Rhizobium sp. N324: one gene and its partner. The protein of the gene in region 1 binds, or shares a complex with, the protein of each later gene. Links are inferred from orthologs where the notes say so. Each region holds a gene or a part of one and is shown on either strand. Other genes may lie near its edges.

Region 1 (9,697 bases):
GTCCCGCGCCTTCAGCTTCATCTCGGAGGCCGCACTTGCGAACTTGTTCCAGGGACAGGCGGCGAGACAATCGTCGCAGCCATAGATGCGATTGCCGATCGGCACCCGCAGCGCGGGGTCGATCGGACCCTTATGCTCGATGGTAAGATAGGAGATGCAGCGCCGCGCATCGATCTGATAGGGTGCCGGAAAGGCGGCCGTCGGGCAGACGTCGAGGCAGGCGCGGCAGGAGCCGCAATGATCCGTCTCTTTAGCGTCGACGGCGAGATCGGCGGTGGTGAACATGCTGCCGAGAAACAGCCAGGAACCGTGCGCGCGGCTGACGAGGTTGGTATGTTTGCCCTGCCAGCCGAGCCCGGCTGCCGCTGCCAGCGGCTTTTCCATGACAGGCGCGGTATCGACGAAGACTTTGACATCGGCGCCGGCCCGCGCCGCAAATCGCGTGGCGATCTCTTTCAGCCGGCCCTTGATGATGTCGTGATAGTCGCGGTTGCGGGCATAGACCGATATCGCCGCTCTATCGGATTTGCCGAGGATGCCGCGCGGATCTTCCTCCGGCGCATAGTTGAGGCCGAAGACGACCACGGATCGCACCTCGCTCCAGAGGGTGCGCGGATCGCCGCGCCGCTCTCGCGTCTCCGCCATCCACTCCATCGTGCCATGGCGCCCGGCATCGATGAACTGGCCAAGGCGCTCTTTGGCTTCGGGAATCGCGTCGGGCCGCGTGATGCGGCAGAGATCGAAGCCCTTGGCGGCTGATTCTGCCCGCACGAACATGGTCAAATTGTCGCGGCGGCGGCGCTCTTTGTCATCTCTATCGGCTTCGGGCATGGAGAGCCCTCGTCAGAAATCCAGATCGGCATAATGCGAAACCGGCGTCAAGCCGCGCACCCGCTCGGTCAGCATCGGCCGGAAGGAGGGGCGCGATTTCAGCCGCTGGTACCAGTCCTTGACGACGGGCGCATCCGCCCAGTCGATCTCGCCGAGATAATCGAGGATCGAGATCGAGGCCGCGGCGGCAAGGTCGGCATAGCTCATCCGCTCGCCCGCCAGCCATTGGCGCGAGCCGGCAAGCCAGGTGAGATAGCGCATATGCTGGCGGATATTCGCGCGGGCCGTGCGTAAAATCTTCGAATCCGGCGCGCCGCCGCCCTGATCTGATGTCATCTGCAACTTGTAGACCCGCTCGCGGGCGAGCGGCTTGGTCACGTCGTTTTCCATCTTCTGCATGAACCACTCGCTCAGCCGGCGGATTTCCGCCCGCTGGAAAGGGTCCTCGGCGAGCAGCCGCCGGTCGCGCTTCAACACGCCATGCGTCTCATCCAGGTATTCGGAAATGACGGTCGCGCCGCAGAGCGCCCGCATGCTGTCGTCGACATAAACAGGCAGCGTGCCGGCCGGGTTGAGCGCCAGGAAATCCCTGCGTTTCTCCCATGTCTGCTCCTCGATCAGATCCGCCTGATAGCCGTATTCGGCCAGGATCAGCCGGACGAAGCGAGATGCGGATGACATGGGATGATGATAAAGCGTGGGCATCGATACTCGAGCTTCGTGATTGCTGTTACAGGACTGTGTGGCAGCTCAGTTATAGCGCCCTAGTCATGACTCATTGGTTGAAGCTATAGGAGCTTGGCCCCGCCAATACAAGCGAATCGGATTTTACGCCATCTGACAATGGCGAGATACGGTCTAACGAACGAATGGAAGCGGCGGCCTGATCGACCCAAGCGGTCAGGCCCGACCGACCTTTAAACGGAGACAATGTATGGATTATATCAATGCTGCGCTTCTCGGTATCATCGAGGGGATTACCGAATTTCTGCCGATCTCGAGCACCGGCCATCTGATCATTGCGGAGCAATGGCTCGGCCACCGGTCGGACATGTTCAACATCGTCATCCAGGCCGGCGCCATCCTCGCCGTCACCATCATCTACTGGCGTCGGCTGCTGGATCTGGTGCTTGGCTGGCGGGAGCCTGAGAATCGCGATTATGCCGCCAAGCTGATCGTCGCCTTTCTCATCACTGCGATTCTCGGACTTATCGTCAAAAAGCTCGGCTTCGAACTGCCGGAGACCGCGACGCCGATTGCCTGGGCGCTGATCATCGGCGGTTTCTGGATGATCTTTGCCGAATGGGCTGCGGCACGCAAAGCCCCCCATAAGGAGATCACCTGGCTCGTCGCCATCCTGGTCGGCATCGCCCAGATCGTCGCCGGTGTCTTCCCGGGAACCTCGCGCTCCGGCGCCACGATCTTCGTCGCCATGCTGGCCGGCACCGGCAACCGCGCCGCAGCAACCGAATTCGCCTTTCTCGTCGGCATTCCCACCATGTATGCGGCGAGCGGCTATGAATTGCTGAAGACCTTCAAGGATGGCGGCGCGGCAAACGAAGACTGGACCGCACTCGGCATCGCCTTCGTCGTTTCCACCATCGTCGCGTTCATCGCCGTCAAATGGCTGCTGGCCTATATCAGAAGCAACCGGTTCACGCTGTTTGCCGTCTACCGCATCATTCTCGGCGTGTTGCTGCTCGGCATGGCCGCAACCGGCTTGATCGGCTGAGGCATCCCAACGCATTTGCATTCGCGCCGCGCCCCGGCGCGAATGCAATTTGCCGCGTCGAGCTTGCGGGCAGGCATGCGATTGCCAGCTGAGGGCGCCGTCAGATAACAATAAAAAGAGGTAGGTGCCTGCTGCTGTTTTGAAGCGGGCAAGACCGGGCGTTCATTATGGAGCGTCCTGCTTCAGGCGCTCCGACCGCTACGTGTCTTTATGAAAGATGCCGGCGGGAGGCCGGCCTTTCGTCAATGGCTGATCGAAGCCGTCGAGCAAGGATCGACGCCGTAGGCCGGCGAACAGCCGCCCTTCACTGCTGCGACCGAGCCGGACGCAACGAAGGAGCCTGCGAGGATAACCAGCGCCGCACACGCAAACAGGAGCGCGATTGACTTGCCCATCGAGAAATGCCTTTCACAGTGATTGCCGCACGCGATCCCAAGCGTTGAGTCCGTTGGAAGACGCGCGGGCTTGGTAGTCAGTGGAATGGCAAATAGCAATAAACGTTCCTGCTAAATTTGGCGTTAATTCCACAAAATTTCCGATGCGTCTTTTATGCAACGGCACTTGGTCTGACTGGCACAACAACATTTCAAACTTGCGCCGGCTTTGCTTGAACCGGCAAAAGAAAACGCCGTCCGCGGCATGCGCGAACGGCGTCGTTCCGACGGTTCAACAAATTGGTCAGGCGGCCTTGCCGGTGCCGGTATACTGGCCGTGCGGACGATAATGCACAAGATAGGAGCCGAGCACCGATGCGGCCATGGTCGGCGCAATGCCGAGGCCCTGCAACGTACGACCTTCCGCCTCGGCCGCAGCGGAAACGATGTTGTCGTGCTTCAGCATGCGCACCTGATCCGGCGTGACCGGCGGCGTTATGAAGGGGATCAGCGACGCGATGCTGCCGATCATCGACGCTATACCGAAGGGCAGGGAGACCAGCGGGTTTTTGCGGCACGTCACCTTCAGCATCGTCTCGAGACATTCGCGGAAGCTCAGCACCTCGGGCCCGCCAAGCTCATAGACCTTGCCACCGGCGACCTTGCCGTCGACGGCGCGGGCGACGGCCTCGGCGACATCCTCGACATAGACGGGTTGGAATTTCGTTTTGCCGCCGCCGATGAGCGGCAGGACCGGCGACATGCGGGCCATGTCGGCAAACTTGTTAAAGAAGCTGTCCTCCGGGCCGAAGACGATCGACGGGCGGAAGATCACCGCATCGGGCTTGACGGAGAGTATGGCGGTTTCGGCGCGGCCCTTGGTGCGGCCATAGCCGGACTCGGACTGGGCATTGGCGCCGATGGCTGAAATATGGGCGAGCGTGGCGCCAACGCCGCGTGCCGCTTCAGCAACCGCGCGCGCGCCGAATTCCTGCACGGCGTCGAAGGTGTTGCGGCCGGTCTCGTGCAGAATGCCGACGCAGTTGACGACATGATCGGCACCGTCGACGGCGCGGTCGATCGAATTGCGATAACGCAGGTTTGCCTGGACGAAGGAGATCTGCCCGACATTGCCGAGCGGCTGCAGGAAACCGGCGAGATCGGGACGGCGCACGGCGACGCGGATGCGATAGCCGCGTTTGGCGAGCGCCCGAACGACGTGCCTGCCCACGAAGCCGGACCCTCCGAACACGGTGACGAGCGGCGGCAGGTTGGCAAGGGTCATGGCAGGTTCCTCGAAAGGCTTGGCAGGATGCTGTATCGGCACCGTCTTAGCCCAATCCCGGCGCGACGGGAAGGCCTCTCGCACCGTCAGTTTTTGCGAATGCGAACTCGCCTGACGCATCGTGCGAAAGGACGCATGGCGCTCTAGATGCCTTCGACGACGACCATCTCCGCATCCGCCACTTCCTGGCGGATTTTGGCGGCGATCTGGTATTCCGGTGAATTGTAGCAGTCGACCGCATGCTGCATCGAGGGGAATTCGATCACCACGTTGCGGGCGCGCGCCTTGCCCTCGAGTTCGGTCAAGGCGCCGCCGCGTGCCAGGAAATTTGCGCCGTATTTTTCGAAGGCGGGCTTCGCCGCCGCCACATAATCCTTGTAGCGCTCGGCATCGCGAACATCGACGCGGGCGATCCAATATCCCTTAGCCATGGTCTTCTCCCTTTTGCGTTGCTGTCTGTCAGCGGTTTGCCGGCCAGCGCGCGGCAACCATTTCGTTGAGCACGGCGCGAGCGGCATGCCGGGGATCGGGCGCCTTGACGATCGGCCGGGCAACGACGAGATGCGTCGCCCCCGCCTTCAGCGCATCGAACGGCGTCATCACCCGCTTCTGGTCGCCATGCTCGCTGCCCGTCGGGCGAATGCCGGGCGTGACGATCGCCATGTCGGGTCCGACGATCTCGCGCACCTCGGCCGCCTCGGCCGCCGAGCAGACGATGCCGCCCATGCCGGCGGCGCGCGCCTGCCCGGCGCGGCGCAGCACCAGGCTGTGCGGATCCTGGCTGTAGCCGGCGTCGGCAAGGTCTTCGGCATCCATCGAGGTCAGCACGGTGACGCCGAGCAGGCAGAGGCCGGAGCCGGCGGCCGCCTCGACCGCGGCCTTCATCGCCTTGGGATAGGCATGCAGCGTCAGCATCGACATGCCCATCTTGGCAATGTTCTCGACGCCTGAGGCAACGGTGTTGTCGATGTCGAGCAGCTTCATGTCGAGGAAGATCTTCTTGCCGCTTGCCGCAAGATCGCGGGCAAATTCCAGCCCGCCGGCAAAGACCAGCTGATAGCCGATCTTATAGAAGAGAATGTCGTCGCCGAGCATGGAAACCAGTTTTTCCGCTTCGCCGATCGTTGGAACATCCAGGCCGACGATCAGCCGCTCGCGTGCGTCCATTTCAAGTCACCCCCGCCAGTCTTCGATGGGTGTCCAGTCGCATGTCAGGGCCAGATCCGCAAGGCCGAAAGCATAGAGATTGCCGCCGCCGCCCGGCTGGTCGCGGTCGCGGCCGATCGGTCTGCCGGCCAGGTGGCATTTGAGCAGCGTGCCGACGCCGCCATGGCCGACGAAGGCGATCGGGGCTGCCGCATCATGTGTGGCAAGAACGGTCTTCACCGCCGTAACGATGCGGGCCTGCGCGTCGACGGCGCGCTCCCAGCCTTTGAAGCTTTCTTCCGGATGGGCGAAGAACCAGTCGGCCGCTTCCTCGAATTGCGGCGGCGGCAGGAAGCCGGTGGCCGAACGGTCGTTCTCGTGCATGCCGTGGACGATCTCGATCGTCACGCCGGAGGCTGCCGCCAGAATTTCGGCCGTCTCGATCGCCTTGGTCTCGTCGCTGGAGATGATGCGCCGCAATTGCCGCACCCAGCCGCTCTCGGCGGCTTTGCGCGCCCGCGCCGCGCCGAGATCGGAAAGCCCCCATTTCGGCACCGGCACATTGGCGTCGATCCTCACCTGCGGATGGGTGATATAGAGCCCGAACATCAGCCGCGCCTGTAGATCCAGAGCTGCGCTGGCGGAATGTTGCGCATGACGAAGTCGAAATGCTGAATATGGTAGCGGTCGGGATTGGCGGCGATCGGCGAGATCGCGCCATAGGAGATCTGCACCACCGGCCGCCCCGGCGGCAGGCGGTCGAGCAGGCTTTCGAGCAGCGAGACGCGCATCGCCATCGGGAAGTTCAGGAGCGGAATGCAGGAGATGACACAATCGAACGTCCGGTCGCCGAATGCACCCAGCGTCGCCTGCAGATCGAAGGCATCGCCATTGATGAAGTGGACGCCGGGATAGGCGCGCTGCAGATGCTGGTGGAAATCCGTCGAATATTCGATCGCCACCAGATTGTCCGGCTTCACGCCGCGGCCGAGGATCGCCTTGGTGATGGCGCCCGTGCCCGGGCCAAGCTCCAGCACCGGCAGCCCGGAATGCATGTCGATGACGCTTGCCATGCGCTTGGCGGTGATCGACGAGGTCGGCACGATCGAGCCGACCGTCTTCGGCCCCTGCATCATGCCCCGGAAGAAACGAATTTCCTCATCGAATTTCTTGCCGAAGTGTTCCTTGACCTTGACCCTTAAGCGCATTCTCCACCCATCCGCATGTTGATCGATTGTCTTAGTATGCCGCTTGTCGCTGTCGGGACAAGGATTTTCGCAACAAGGACATCGGCATCAACAACTCATGCGGCTTTCGGCGCCGATCGCGGCACGAGACCGGCAAGCCTTTGGCTGAGATGCTCGGCGTCGACAGGCGCGCGCAGCTTCTTGTCGGTATTGTCGAAATAGAGATAGACGTCGCGGCCCTTGTTGGACGCTGCGAGCGGCGCCAGCACCCGCGTCGCATTTTTCGGTTCTCCGCCGGTTGCCCAGGCGCGGACGCGTTCGGCCCATAGGTCGAGTGCCTCGTCCTCATAGCCGCTGACATAGAGTTGTTCGGAACCATGTAGGCGGCAATAAACGAAATCGGCGGTGATATCCATCAGCAATGGCCATTCCACCGTGTCGGCGCAGACGAGGGCGACATTATGTCGCCGGAGCATCTCGATGAAGGCAGGAGAGCGGAAGCTGTCGTGGCGGATTTCCAGCGCGTGGCGGAGCGGCTGATCGCCGTCGCTTCGAAGCCAGGCGCGGCCTTTGACGTGCCCGTCATGCCGCTTGGCGAGTGCTTCAGCCGCATCGCGGTGCTGCGGCAGCAGCGCCAGGAAATTTTCGAAAAGATCGGGGTCGAAGGCCATGTTCGGCGGGAATTGCCAGAGGATCGGCCCAAGCTTGGGGCCAAGCCGCAGCAGGCCGGAGGCGAGAAAATTGGCGAGCGCCGTCTCGATCTCGCGCAGCCGCAGCATATGGGTGATGAAGCGCGGCCCCTTGACCGCGAAGACGAAATTCTCGGGTGTTTCGTCGCGCCAGCGGCCGAAGCTGTCCGAACGCTGCAGGCTGTAGAAGGTGCCGTTGATCTCGATCGACGGGAAGCGCCGGGCGGCATAGGAAAGTTCCTGCTTCTGCGGCAGGCCTTCCGGATAGAATTGGCCGCGCCAGGGCGCATAGGTCCAGCCGGATACGCCGATGCGCACCGTTCCCGTCTTTTTCGTCATCGGATCCTCCGTTTTTACGGGAGGAGCAATCCTCCGCTTAACAGGAGGAAAAACGGAGCCGGGCGGCCTTCGTTCCCGTCAGACGCGCATCGGCATCAGCACGTAGAGCGCATCGTCGCCCGCCGTGTCGCGGATCAGCGTCGGCGAGCCGGCATCGGCCAGCAGGAAGATCGCTTGCTCGCCGGAAAGCTGCGCGGTGATGTCGAGCAGGTATTTGGCATTGAAGCCGATTTCCATCGCATCCGTATCGTAACCGACGGCGACTTCCTCGGTGGCGCTGCCGGAATCCGGATTGTTGACGGTCAGCATCAGCTGCCCTTCGGACAGTGCCAGCTTCACGGCGCGGCCTCGCTCGGACGAAATGGTGGAAACACGGTCGACGGCCTGCGCGAAGGTCGTGCAATCGACGCGCATTTCCTTGTCGTTGCCCGTCGGGATGACCCGCTGGTAATCCGGGAAGGTGCCGTCGATCAGCTTCGAGGTCATGACGATCGAGCCGATGGTCAGTCGGATCTTGGCATCGGAGACCTCGACGGTCACCGTCACCTCCGGATTGTCGACCAGCTTCTGCAATTCTCCCACAGTCTTGCGCGGAATGATGATGCCGGGCATGCCTTCCGAGCCGGAGGGCGCATCGACATCGGCGCGTGCCAGCCGGTGGCCGTCGGTGGCGACCGCCCTGAGCTTCAGGTCGCCATTGCTCTCGATCGTGTGGAAGAAGATGCCGTTGAGATAATAGCGCGTCTCCTCGGTCGAGATCGCAAACTGTGTGCGGTCGATCAGCATCTTCAGGTCGGTCGCCTTCAGCTTGAAGGAATGCGTGAAGGTGCCGGCGGTCAGATCGGGAAAGTCGGATTCCGGCAGGCACTGCAGCGAGAATTTCGAGCGGCCGGACTGCACGGTCATCGAGCCGCCGTCGGTGCTGGTGGCGAGCAGCACTTCCGAGCCGTCGGGAAGCTTGCGCACGATATCGTAGAGAAGATGGGCCGGAACGGTGGTGGCGCCTGCTTGTTCGACGCTGGCCGGCGTCGCCTCGGTGATTTCGAGGTCGAGGTCGGTCGCCTTCATGTCGAGGTTCTGGCCGTCGGCCTTCAGCAATACGTTGGACAGGATCGGGATCGTGTTGCGACGTTCGACCACGCGGTGCACGTGGTTCAGCGATTTCAACAGGTTTGACCGCTCAATAGTAATACGCATGGAATGCTACCGCTTTCGACCGTGACTGTCCGGGCGCATCGAGCACCCGAAGAATGCTTTCCCGGCCTGAGACCGGAGGAGTGGACGGGCAAAATGGCAGACTTCAGCATCGGATTGCAAGAGGCATGGAGAGCCAAGCGCCTGCATTTGCGGTTTTCCCGGGCAATTCTCACAGAAATCCGAACCCTTGCCGAAGCCGTGCCGCTCGCCCATAAAGGCGCGACGACGGCGGGACGAAAGCAAATGGCATGAATGAGGAAACGACAGAGCAGGCCGCCACCCGGCGAAGCTTCCGCCTGCACAATATGGCGGTACCGGCGCGGCCGCTGGAACCGGCGCTCTATCTGGTCGCCACCCCGATCGGCAATCTCGGCGATATCACGCTGCGGGCGCTGGAAACACTGGCCGGCGCCGATGTGCTCGCTTGCGAGGATACGCGCGTCACCCGTGTGCTGCTCGACCGCTACGGCATCCAGAACCGCCCCTTCGCCTATCACGAATACAATGCCGACGAGGCCGGCCCGCGGCTCCTCCAGGCGCTGGAGGCCGGCCGCTCGGTGGCACTGGTGTCGGATGCCGGCACGCCGCTGGTCTCCGATCCCGGCTATCGGCTGGCGCAGCAGGCGATTACGGCAGGTTACCGCGTCATTCCCATTCCCGGCGCCTCGGCTCCGCTTGCAGCCCTTGTCGGCTCCGGCCTGCCGAACGACGCCTTTCTGTTCGCCGGCTTCCTGCCGGTCAAGGACAAGGCCCGCCGCGACCGTCTCGGCGAACTTGCCGCGGCCCCCGCGACACTGATCTTCTTTGAATCGCCGCATCGCATCGGCGCCACGCTTCTTGCAGCCGCCGACGTGCTGGGCAGCGCCCGGCCGGCCTCCGTCTGCCGCGAGCTGACCAAGACCTATGAGGAGTTCCGC
Region 2 (9,530 bases), on another replicon or contig:
GGTCGTCGATGTCGTAAAGGCGACCGGTCGCAGGCAACTGATCATCGCGGGCCTCTGGACGGAGGTATGTGTTGCCATGCCGGCAATTCAGGCAGCCGGCGAGGGCTGGGACGTCACGGTGATCACCGACGCGTCGGGGGGCGTCTCGGTTGAGGCGCACCAGATCGCGATCCAGCGCATGATCGCAGCCGGCGTCAACATGATGACCTGGCTGGCGCTCGCAGCTGAGTGGCAGCGGGACTGGGCGCGCGCCGAACAGGCTGCGAAGATCACGGACGTCATCGTCCAGCATTCAGGCGGTAGCGGGATTGCATATCTGTGGGAGCAGCAGTTGCTCAACACGGCGGCACCAAGGGCTGGCGCAGGAGTATAATCCGACGTAAACGGAGAGTGGGATGCGCTCTGTCGCAGCTTGCTCTCCCTCTACGAACGGAGATCAGGCCACAAGGAGGATGTAGAACATGAGCTGGAACCCCGCGATCGAACCCGGATGCCCTGATCAGGTCGGCGTGGACGCGATCGAAACGTTGATCGTTCCACGAGCCCGCGACCTCGGCGGTTTCGAGGTCCGACGCGCGCTACCTGCGCCGAACCGACAGATGGTCGGCCCGTTCATCTTCTTCGACCAGGCCGGCCCCGCCGAACTCCTGACCGGGCAGGGCGTCGACGTCCGGCCCCACCCTCACATCGGTCTCGGCACCGTCACCTACCTCTACCGCGGCGACTTCCACCATCGCGACAGCACTGGAGCTGACCAGATCATCAAGCCGGGCGAGCTGAACTGGATGGTCGCGGGCAGGGGTGTATCGCATTCGGAGCGCACGAGCTCGGCGGCCCGGACCGGCCCAAACAGCCTATTTGGAATCCAGACATGGCTGGCGCTGCCGGACGGGCAGGAGGACGTGGCGCCTTCTTTCGAGCACCACGGCAGGAACACGCTTCCGATGATCGAAGACAACGGCATCTCGGCGCGGCTGATCCTGGGAAATGCCTACGGCGAGCACGCTCCCGCCAGAATGTTTTCGGAGACCTTTTACGCCGACGTCAAGCTGAATCCGCTCGCGCGTCTACCCATGCCCGATGAACATGAAGATCGGGCGATCTACGTTGTCGAAGGTTCGATCTCGGTCGCCGGACAGGAGTTTGGCACGATGCAGATGATGGTATTCCGTCCCGGCGACAGTATAACCGTCGCGGCCGGCGAGCGGGGCGCCCGGATCATGATACTCGGGGGCGCAACGTTCTGTGGGCCAAGATACATCTGGTGGAATTTTGTCGCCTCGTCGATGGAACGTATCGAAGACGCCAAGGCCGAATGGCGAGCCGGAAAATGGGGCGAGGGCCGTTTCGACCTTCCTGCCGACGACCGCGGGGAGTTCATACCCTTGCCCGATTGAGTCCGCTCCTCAGCCTAAAGGCAAAGGGTCTGGGTCCGCGGCGATGCAATGAAAGTGGCGAGGTTGCGGGAGAGCGACTGTCTTCGTTGTCAAGCGTTTTGCCATGGTCGTCCGTCCCTGATGATGGCGTTGAGGATGGTGAGCAGCTTGCGCATGGTGGCGACGGTTGCGACGATCTTGGGCTCCTATTCGGGCGGTATGTCCGATGCCTTTTTCGAGACGCAAGTGTGGCTGGTCGCATTGATCATTCGGGCCGGAACGCCTTGATCAGGCGGAAGAGCTCCTCAAACAGCCGACAACAAACGCGTCCTGATTCCACCACGCCCCATCAGTCGGAGAGCCGTTTGTATTTCACGCTCTTGCGACTACGTTAAGGGCAATCTCCCTCTCACCAGGGGAAACGACCGGGAGCAAGCCATGTGCCGAAACATCAGACCTCTGTTTAATTTCGACCCGCCAGCGACGGATGAGGAGATTCATGACGCTGCGCTTCAGTTTGTGCGGAAGCTAAGCGGAGCTACCAAGCCGTCAAAACGCAACGAGGCGGCTTTCGAGCAGGCTGTCCTTACGATCGCGGAGTGCGCCAAGGAGCTGCTGAGTTCGCTGGAGACCTCTCAACCTCCTCGAAATCGAGACGAAGTCGCCGCGAAGGCGCTCGCGAGAGCAGCGAAGCGCTTCGCGTAAGATGAAGGCGCCACGCGAACTCCGCGAAATCGAGCCTGTGAAAACCCGCAACCCAGCTGTCTTGTGAAGGTGCCATCGGCGTTTGCCATCTGCAGCACAGCGATCAGAGAAACGACGTCTGGATGCACATAGCTTTTCGCTTTCGCGGGGAGCTTCACCGTTTCCTTGACAGCGGAGTACAGCTTGATCACTCAGCGGTGCGACCCTCGCGGGGCGCGCTCGCGACCTTCAGAGCCGATAACGGCTGCGTTCTTTCGCCACTTGTTCGGGACTATAGGGGTCGAGCGCGTCATCGAACCTGGTCCACCCCTCTGCTATGTAAGCGGCGCGGCGCTCAGCCGGGTCGACAAAGTTGGACCGCTTGAGGATCGCTCCCGCTTCGGGGACAAGGGCGTCTTGAACCCTTGCAGTGACCTATGAGCCACCCCGGCGGACGCCTTCGGCGTACACGCCGGAATTCGTCATCGCGCCAATGATGCGCCTGTGGCACCGCCAGCGACAGCACCGGCGGCGGTTGCCGCCAGCCAGCCAGCGGCGACGACGGGGCCAAGTCTTGGAATTGCCATCAAGGCGAGGCCGGTAAGATGTCCGCCGGTGCCGCCGCCGACGGCGCCGATACCCGCACCAGCACCCGCGCCTTCACCTGCGTTGGAATAATCGCCGTGGCGATTGGTCGGCATTATTGAAGCGCCCAGAAGCACTGCGCGAAAACGAACTTGTTCATGGGGGATATCCTCTCGTGGCGAATCTCTTTGATCCGTGCTCACCTGAATTGGAGAGACCGAACAACCATCTTGATTTTGACGGCAAAGTCCTCGGGGAAGTGGGACTGCATTGCGCGATTACATCGTCGATATCGCCCGCTCACTGCCGCGCCCGGCATGTAGCCATCCTCGATGCTCTTCATGTGCGCGGCGCGGCGAGATAGGGGATTGGATTTGCCATTTCTGCCTGCGTCAAAACCTGGCCGTCGTCTTTCAGCCATCGCGTCCTGCCCCGGCTCTGGTCCTGCCAGGCTCGCGCCGCCCACAACGGCTTTGCCGTCCTCCACTTCGTTGCGGCCCTGCGGATGCGGGCCGCGCTTGCAGCCCGGCTTTTGGACCTCCGTTCGAGGTCGCGATGGCCGCGACCTCGAACGGAGGTTCAGACATGAACAGGCAGCAATCCAATCAACGATCCGATATCTACAGCCGCATCACCACCAAGATCATCGCCGATCTCGAACAGGGCGTCCGTCCATGGACCAAGCCGTGGACGGCGGGAAGCGGGACGGCCGAGGTCAGCCGGCCACTGCGCCACAATGGCCAACCATACACCGGCATCAATGTTCTGCTCCTCTGGTCTGAAGCCATCGCCCGCGGCTTCGCATCACCAAGGTGGATGACGTTTCGTCAGGCAATCGAGCTTGGCGGCGCCGTTCGCAGGGGCGAAACCGGCACGACCGTCGTCTTTGCCAGCTCTTTCATTCGCGCCGAGAGGACGGAGACAGGCGCCGAAATCGAACGGGATATCCCCTTTCTCAAAACCTACACCGTGTTCAACACCGATCAGATCACCGGGCTCAATGGCCTTGCCCATTCCATCGCGCCTGACCAGGATTGGATGAGCCGCATCGGTGCTGCCGGCCGCTTCTTTGCCAATACCGGCGCCCTGATCCGCCACGGTGGATCGGCGGCCTATTATGCTCCTGCTCGGGACTACATCCAGATGCCATGCGTCGACGCCTTCCGGCACGATGCCTCCTACGTCGCCGTCCTCAGTCACGAGATGACGCACTGGACCGCTGCACCGCGAAGGCTCGATCGGGATCTGAGCCGCTACGCGAAAGACAGGAGCGAACGCGCCCGCGAAGAGCTCATTGCCGAACTTGGCAGCTGCTTTCTCTGCGCCGATCTTGGTGTCGTTCCAGAGCTCGAACCGCGCCCCGACCACGCGAGCTATCTCGACAGCTGGCTCAAGGTTCTCGGCAACGACAAGCGCGCCATCTTTTCAGCGGCAGCTCATGCGCAACGGGCCGTCGACTACCTGCATGACCTGCAGCCGGATCTCAACAAGGAGGAGGCGGCTTGAGCCGCCTCCTTATTGGCCCACATCATGAGCCGCCAAGGCTTGCCATCGGATGCTCATCGGAAAACAAGTCCTGCTATTGCGAATTTGCACGCAGTGAACTCTATGCTCCGGGTTCGTCGTGCCCGGACGACTCTCTGAGTGGGGATGAGGAGCTTCATCCTCGTTCAAAAAACGCGAAGCCTATCTCAGAAAGATGTCACGCTATCTGACCGCGGTTCCCATCACCGTGCGATCGCAGCGCGTCACGGCGCAATAGATTTGGTAACGACTCCCCAGCCCACTCGAACAGGCAAACCGCACCCAAGCTCGCGAAAAGCTACAAGGGCAAGACTATGAAGCGGAGCGTGAGAAGTTCCATGTCGCCGACGATGCCAATGGAAAGTATCTGGTCGGCGCGGCCGCAACCGTCGTCGCGCGGTGAGGTCAGGCCCTTATGTGCCTTTCACTCGGGATCGGAAGCGTCTGATACGAGCGCGGCTGCCGCAGCTCGCGTCAGAGCACCACAGTCGTCGCCCACTCTTGGATTGATCAACAAACAGCCATCCACAGTTGCTGCCCTTGCACTCACGCACCGCGCGCCGCCGATTGCGCTCCAGCAACAGATCGATCGCCTTGATCGCAAAGAGCTGGACCAGTTGGGGAAGATCGTCAAAGGGTGAAGTCCACGCATAACCAGCTTCATTTGCCGCGAGGACCTGATGGGCCCGGCCGCGTCGCGCCCAGTCCTCCACGAGGTGAAGATCTGCGATTGGGTGGGGCTCTCCGGCGCCTTCGGAAAGAAAGAGCCGGTAGATCGATTCACGCAATGTCAGAGCGTCTGCCAGCGCTGCAGCCGCCTTCGTCGCATCGTTTTCCGCCTGCCTGCGAAGACGCGCCGCCGCTTGTTGATCGACAAGGTCCAGCCGTTCGGCCAGGACAAGCAAATCGTCGAATGACCGCAGAAAGTCCGGCCCCCAGCGGCCGCGCCGGCTGTCCACGGTATTGGCGAGGTCGAGGGCCGGATGACCGCCGCTCAGGCGCATGTCAGCTGTCGAATTGGCCATGCCTGGAACAACTCCCGGAGAATAAAGTTGTAACGGTATAAATGGTCTTTAACCGTTACAATCGCAAGGCCGGAACATGTCTAGGCGCAATTTTCTGAAATTTGCTGTTTTATGCTGCGTATGGGGGCTGACCTGGATCGCCGTCAAGCTCGGTGTCGAAACGGTGCCCCCGATGGTGTTTGCCGCAACGCGATTCATGGTGGCAGGTGCTGCCTTCATCGTGTTGGCGTGGGCGAGAGGACAAGGAAAAGCCGTCGCAAAGGCGGATATAAGACGCCTGATCATTGTCAGTCTGCTGATGATCACGCTTTGCTACGGGCCGTTGTTCTGGGGCATGCAGTTCGTGCCTTCGGGGACCGCAGCGGTTCTGGAGATGTCGCTGACCCCACTTGCACTGCTCGCCTTCGGCGTTGCCTTGGGGGAGGAACATTGGAATGGCCTTCGCGCCTTCGCCATGCTCCTTGGCGCTTTTGGCCTTGGCCTTCTTTTCGCGCCGTCGGTCGATCTGACTGGGCTTGAGAAAGGTTCGCCGATGATCGGGCTCGGGGCGATCGCCTGGGCAGCCGTTTCCTCGGCCTGGGGATCCGTGCTGGCAAAACCTCTGATATCAAACTATGGCAGCTGGCGCCTTTCCGGGTTGACGACGCTGATCGGCGGTACCGTGTTGCTGATTGCCTCGCTCGCGATAGAGCCTCGGTCGGCCGAGAGCCTGGTCACGCCCTGGGAATGGCAAGCGGTTGCCGGCTGGCTATTCCTCGTCATCTTCGGTTCGCTGCTCGGCTACAGCATCTATATGCAGCTCTTGCGCGACACCGGCCCTGCAAGAGCAGGCAGCTTCGCTTTCGTGTCTCCTGCCATTGCGGTCTCAGTCGGCGTGATCTTCGCCGACGAGCCCGCTGAACCGCAAAGATTTATCGGCATGGGACTGATGGTCCTTGCCGCGGCGATCTGCTTATCCGCTGACCGCTTGCCGCGCTTTTCAAACAGGCGACCGACCTTGGGCGTCACAGATGATTGCCACCGTTAGCGGACAGGACGATCAGGGCCGTCTGCTACTCCAGGCCGCGGCTCATGGTCAGCTCTGCGTAGCAGATCCGGGGACTCAGCCGACCTGCTCGACAGAAAGGGTGCCCCCCGGGAGCGGCTTGATCAACGACTTCGCGGAAACGGTCGGGTCAAGCCAATCTGCCCAGGAGCCGCGTTCCAGGATGACAATCTGCCGATCGTGGTACGGCGCGATGTCCGGCCCTGGCTCCATCGTCAGCATGGTGAAGGCTTGGCCCAACTCCGGTGTTTCGCGCCAGATGCCGGCAATGCAGAAGATCGGTTCGTTCTTCTTCGTGAACAGCCACTTGTCCTTGCGCTTCTTTTTCGGGTCTGTTGGATCGGTGAACTCGTAAAAGCCGCCGGCAACAATCAGGCAGCGATTGGAAGTGAACTCGCGACCTTCCGACCGAAAGTTATAAACCGGCCGTTTGTTCGGTCCGGGCCAGCTCCAACGCCGCTGCACGAGCTCGGCTTCCTCGCGGTCACCATCGATCGTCCTGACGATCGGGCCTATATCGGTGATCTTGATGTCTTCGCGCGCTTCGAGATTGGGCGCGCCTTCACCGAAACGGATCTTGATCTTGAGATCGGCGAAATCCTCGACAACCGAGGCGACATCCACCATCAGCCGATAATCATTGCACATCGCTCTTCCCTTCACGTGTGGTCCAGTCATTGAGGCGCTACAGGTGCAAAATATGCTCGAATTGTATGCGCCCCGGGGTGAGGCGTTCGCCCGCCTTCTTTGTCGGCAGGCGGAGCGCGACCAGTCTTTGATCAGTAAAGTTTGCCGCCCGACGATGGGTGGGCGATCGCGAACGTGCCGCATGACCATCTGAAGTACAGTCTCATTTGCACGCATCCATTGGACTACCAGTCTTCGATTATCAGCACAGTTTTATCCATCGGTCTTGTCTAATATGCGTGTTCTTGGTATGTTCCAGAAGTTATGAACGCGATCGTTTTTCGGTCCGATGCTCCGCTCAATGAGCGCCGCGTCATCATCCGGCGCCATGACGGCGATGTGGAGATGGTGGAACTGCCGTGGGGCCTGCGCCCACGCGACGGCGGTCCGCGCGCGGTGAACGTCATCCGTTCGGAAGGACGGAGATTTCCGACACACCGCTGCCTGGTGCCGGTCTCGGAGTTTCGCCACAAGAGCTTCAGATTCTCGCTCGCCAATGGCGACTGGTTCTATTTCGCGGGAATCTGGCGGCCGACAGCTGCGGATTGGGCGGAGGCCTATGCCGTCCTGACGATCGAGGCAAATGCCGATATCGCGCCGTTCCACGACCGGCAGATGGCGGCGCTGACACGCGACCAGCGCATGGCTTGGCTGGACGGACTTGTCCCCGAAGAGGAAATCCTACGGCCGCTGCCGGCGGGCACCTTCCGGGTCAAGCGCCACGCTGGCGCGCCTGCCCAGCCGATGCTGGCGGTCTAAAGCGCCAGTCTCAGCTGCGGTTCCGTCCCGAAGCTCTGCCGCTCCAGCGATGACAGCGAGACGCCGAGCAGCCGAACGCCCTTTCGAGGCGGAAAGACCGGCGCCAGCAACAGGCTGACGATGTCCTCCAGATCGGTGATCGCCGCGAGAGGAGCCGGAATCGTTTTGCTGCGGGTAATCTGGTTGAAGTCGGCATATTTGACCTTAAGCGTCACCGTTTTGGCGCCGATCCCATTGGCCTCGCAATAGCCCCACACCTTTTCGATCAGCGGCTGAAGACCTTCGCGCGCCGCCTCGTAGGCATGGAGGTCTTTGGAGAAGGTATCTTCGGCGCCGACGGATTTGCGCACTCGGTTCGGCCTGACCTGGCGCTCGTCGACCCCGCGCGCAATGCCGTAAAAATAGGGTCCCGACTTCCCGAAATGCTCCACCAGGAACTCAAGGGTTTGCTGCTTGAGGTCCGCGCCGGTTTCGATCCCAAGCCGGTGCATCTTCTCAGTCGTCGCGGGACCGACGCCATGGAATTTCTTGACCGGAAGGGCCTCCACGAAAGCTGGGCCGTTCTTCGGCGTGATGACGGCCTGACCATTGGGCTTGTTGAGGTCACTCGCCATCTTGGCGAGGAATTTGTTGTAGGAAATTCCAGCCGACGCATTGAGGCCGGTGATCTGCTTGATCTTGGTTCGGATCTCCCGGGCGATGTCGGTGGCGATCTGCATGCCCCTGAGATTTTCGGTGACATCGAGATAGGCCTCATCGAGCGAGAGGGGCTCGACGTCAGGCGTGTATTCGGCGAAGATCTCGCGGATCTGCTGCGACACCGCCTTATAAACGTCGAAGCGTGGCGGCACGAAGATGAGGTCCGGGCATTTTCTCCTAGCGGTCACCGACGGCATCGCCGAATGGATACCATAGGCGCGGGCCTCGTAACTCGCTGCCGCCACCACGCCGCGGGCGGCCGATCCGCCGACGGCTATCGGTTTGCCGCGCAGCTCGGGATTATCGCGTTGCTCGACCGACGCGTAGAAGGCGTCCATGTCGACGTGGACGATTTTTCGAAAGGGGGTCGAGCTCATCGTTCGTTCATGGCGGCTTCAGCGCTAGTCTATGGGATCGGCAATCAATCAAAGCCGAAACAAAGAGAGAACATAGCAGGCTTCGGCGCTATATCAACTATCCCCGCGGATGCCTCGGTTCTGCGCCGAACTTCCAGCCGCCCAAGGCGTTCTCATTCTGTGGAAACCTTCTATCAGAGACACTGAGCGGACGGCGGCACCGCGACGATCAGAGCCACGTTCGAGACGTGATGGTTCAGCACGGTAGCCTCACTCGGCCGCTGACATCGGCGCTAGTCGAGCAGACGATAATAGTCGCTCCCCGACCTGAATATAGCGACCTGAAATCTTCTGGAGCGGATGCGCGGGCTGAATCTGGCGCCTCCCAAACCTACCCTCAATACAGGGATTCTGAGGTTATCATGTTCCCGTGGCAAACTGCACAAGGTGCAAACCCCTCGAAAAGGCCGATCTCGCTTTGTGTCAGAGGGTGTTCTACCACCTCGTTGCCGCTAGACGGATCAAATCGGAAGCGGAGCGCGAGGAACTGGCCAATCGAATTCTTCAGTCGTTTCGACATGGGGTGAAAGATGAGGACGCTCTGGTGCGGTTGCTGATGTAAAGCTCGCAAGAGTGGGAACTTATTTACAAGCGGTGAGTTCGACGGGCGGATGCGGGTCCCTTCTTCCCCCATCCGCCTTTCCACTGAATATCATTGCCCCGCAAAACTTGCGGGGCTTTTTTTGATCGATAAATCGACTTCCAGTCCGTCCATGTTGATCAAGCGTGA

Evidence for each region.
Region 2: the proteins of dnaN (region 1) and dinB are in contact, whole or in part, in a solved structure (PDB 1OK7), measured with the Escherichia coli proteins. The link is inferred for Rhizobium sp. N324 from one-to-one orthologs.

Annotation. Positions count from the first base shown.
Region 1 is NZ_CP013630.1:352,951-362,647, forward strand. Bases 6,722-9,697 are described here. They hold dnaN (DNA polymerase III subunit beta), read right to left. Parts: upstream 8,781-9,697; coding sequence 7,662-8,780; downstream 6,722-7,661. Other genes in these bases: AMK05_RS01760 (DUF72 domain-containing protein), read right to left, coding at 6,722-7,583; rsmI (16S rRNA (cytidine(1402)-2'-O)-methyltransferase), read left to right, coding at 9,029-9,697. In the rest of the region: tRNA epoxyqueuosine(34) reductase QueG, read right to left, coding at 1-831; AMK05_RS01725 (glutathione S-transferase family protein), read right to left, coding at 844-1,536; AMK05_RS01730 (undecaprenyl-diphosphate phosphatase), read left to right, coding at 1,766-2,563; AMK05_RS35060 (hypothetical protein), read right to left, coding at 2,806-2,958; AMK05_RS01735 (complex I NDUFA9 subunit family protein), read right to left, coding at 3,242-4,222; AMK05_RS01740 (DUF1330 domain-containing protein), read right to left, coding at 4,366-4,653; pyrF (orotidine-5'-phosphate decarboxylase), read right to left, coding at 4,682-5,389; AMK05_RS01750 (histidine phosphatase family protein), read right to left, coding at 5,396-5,977; phospholipid N-methyltransferase PmtA, read right to left, coding at 5,977-6,576; more of AMK05_RS01760, read right to left, coding at 6,672-6,721. UniProt on the Escherichia coli protein: Confers DNA tethering and processivity to DNA polymerases and other proteins. Acts as a clamp, forming a ring around DNA (a reaction catalyzed by the clamp-loading complex) which diffuses in an ATP-independent manner freely and bidirectionally along dsDNA.
Region 2 is NZ_CP013632.1:171,886-181,415, forward strand. The notes cover bases 6,722-9,530. They hold dinB (DNA polymerase IV), read right to left. Parts: upstream 8,762-9,530; coding sequence 7,682-8,761; downstream 6,722-7,681. Other genes in these bases: AMK05_RS24630 (SOS response-associated peptidase), read right to left, coding at 6,722-6,887; AMK05_RS24635 (SOS response-associated peptidase family protein), read left to right, coding at 7,191-7,685. Also shown: AMK05_RS24590 (hydrolase), read left to right, coding at 1-373; AMK05_RS24595 (pirin family protein), read left to right, coding at 462-1,397; AMK05_RS24600 (DUF2277 domain-containing protein), read left to right, coding at 1,815-2,081; AMK05_RS24610 (ArdC family protein), read left to right, coding at 3,231-4,151; AMK05_RS33610 (CGNR zinc finger domain-containing protein), read right to left, coding at 4,583-5,194; AMK05_RS24625 (DMT family transporter), read left to right, coding at 5,271-6,221; more of AMK05_RS24630, read right to left, coding at 6,297-6,721. UniProt on the Escherichia coli protein: Poorly processive, error-prone DNA polymerase involved in translesion repair and untargeted mutagenesis. Copies undamaged DNA at stalled replication forks, which arise in vivo from mismatched or misaligned primer ends.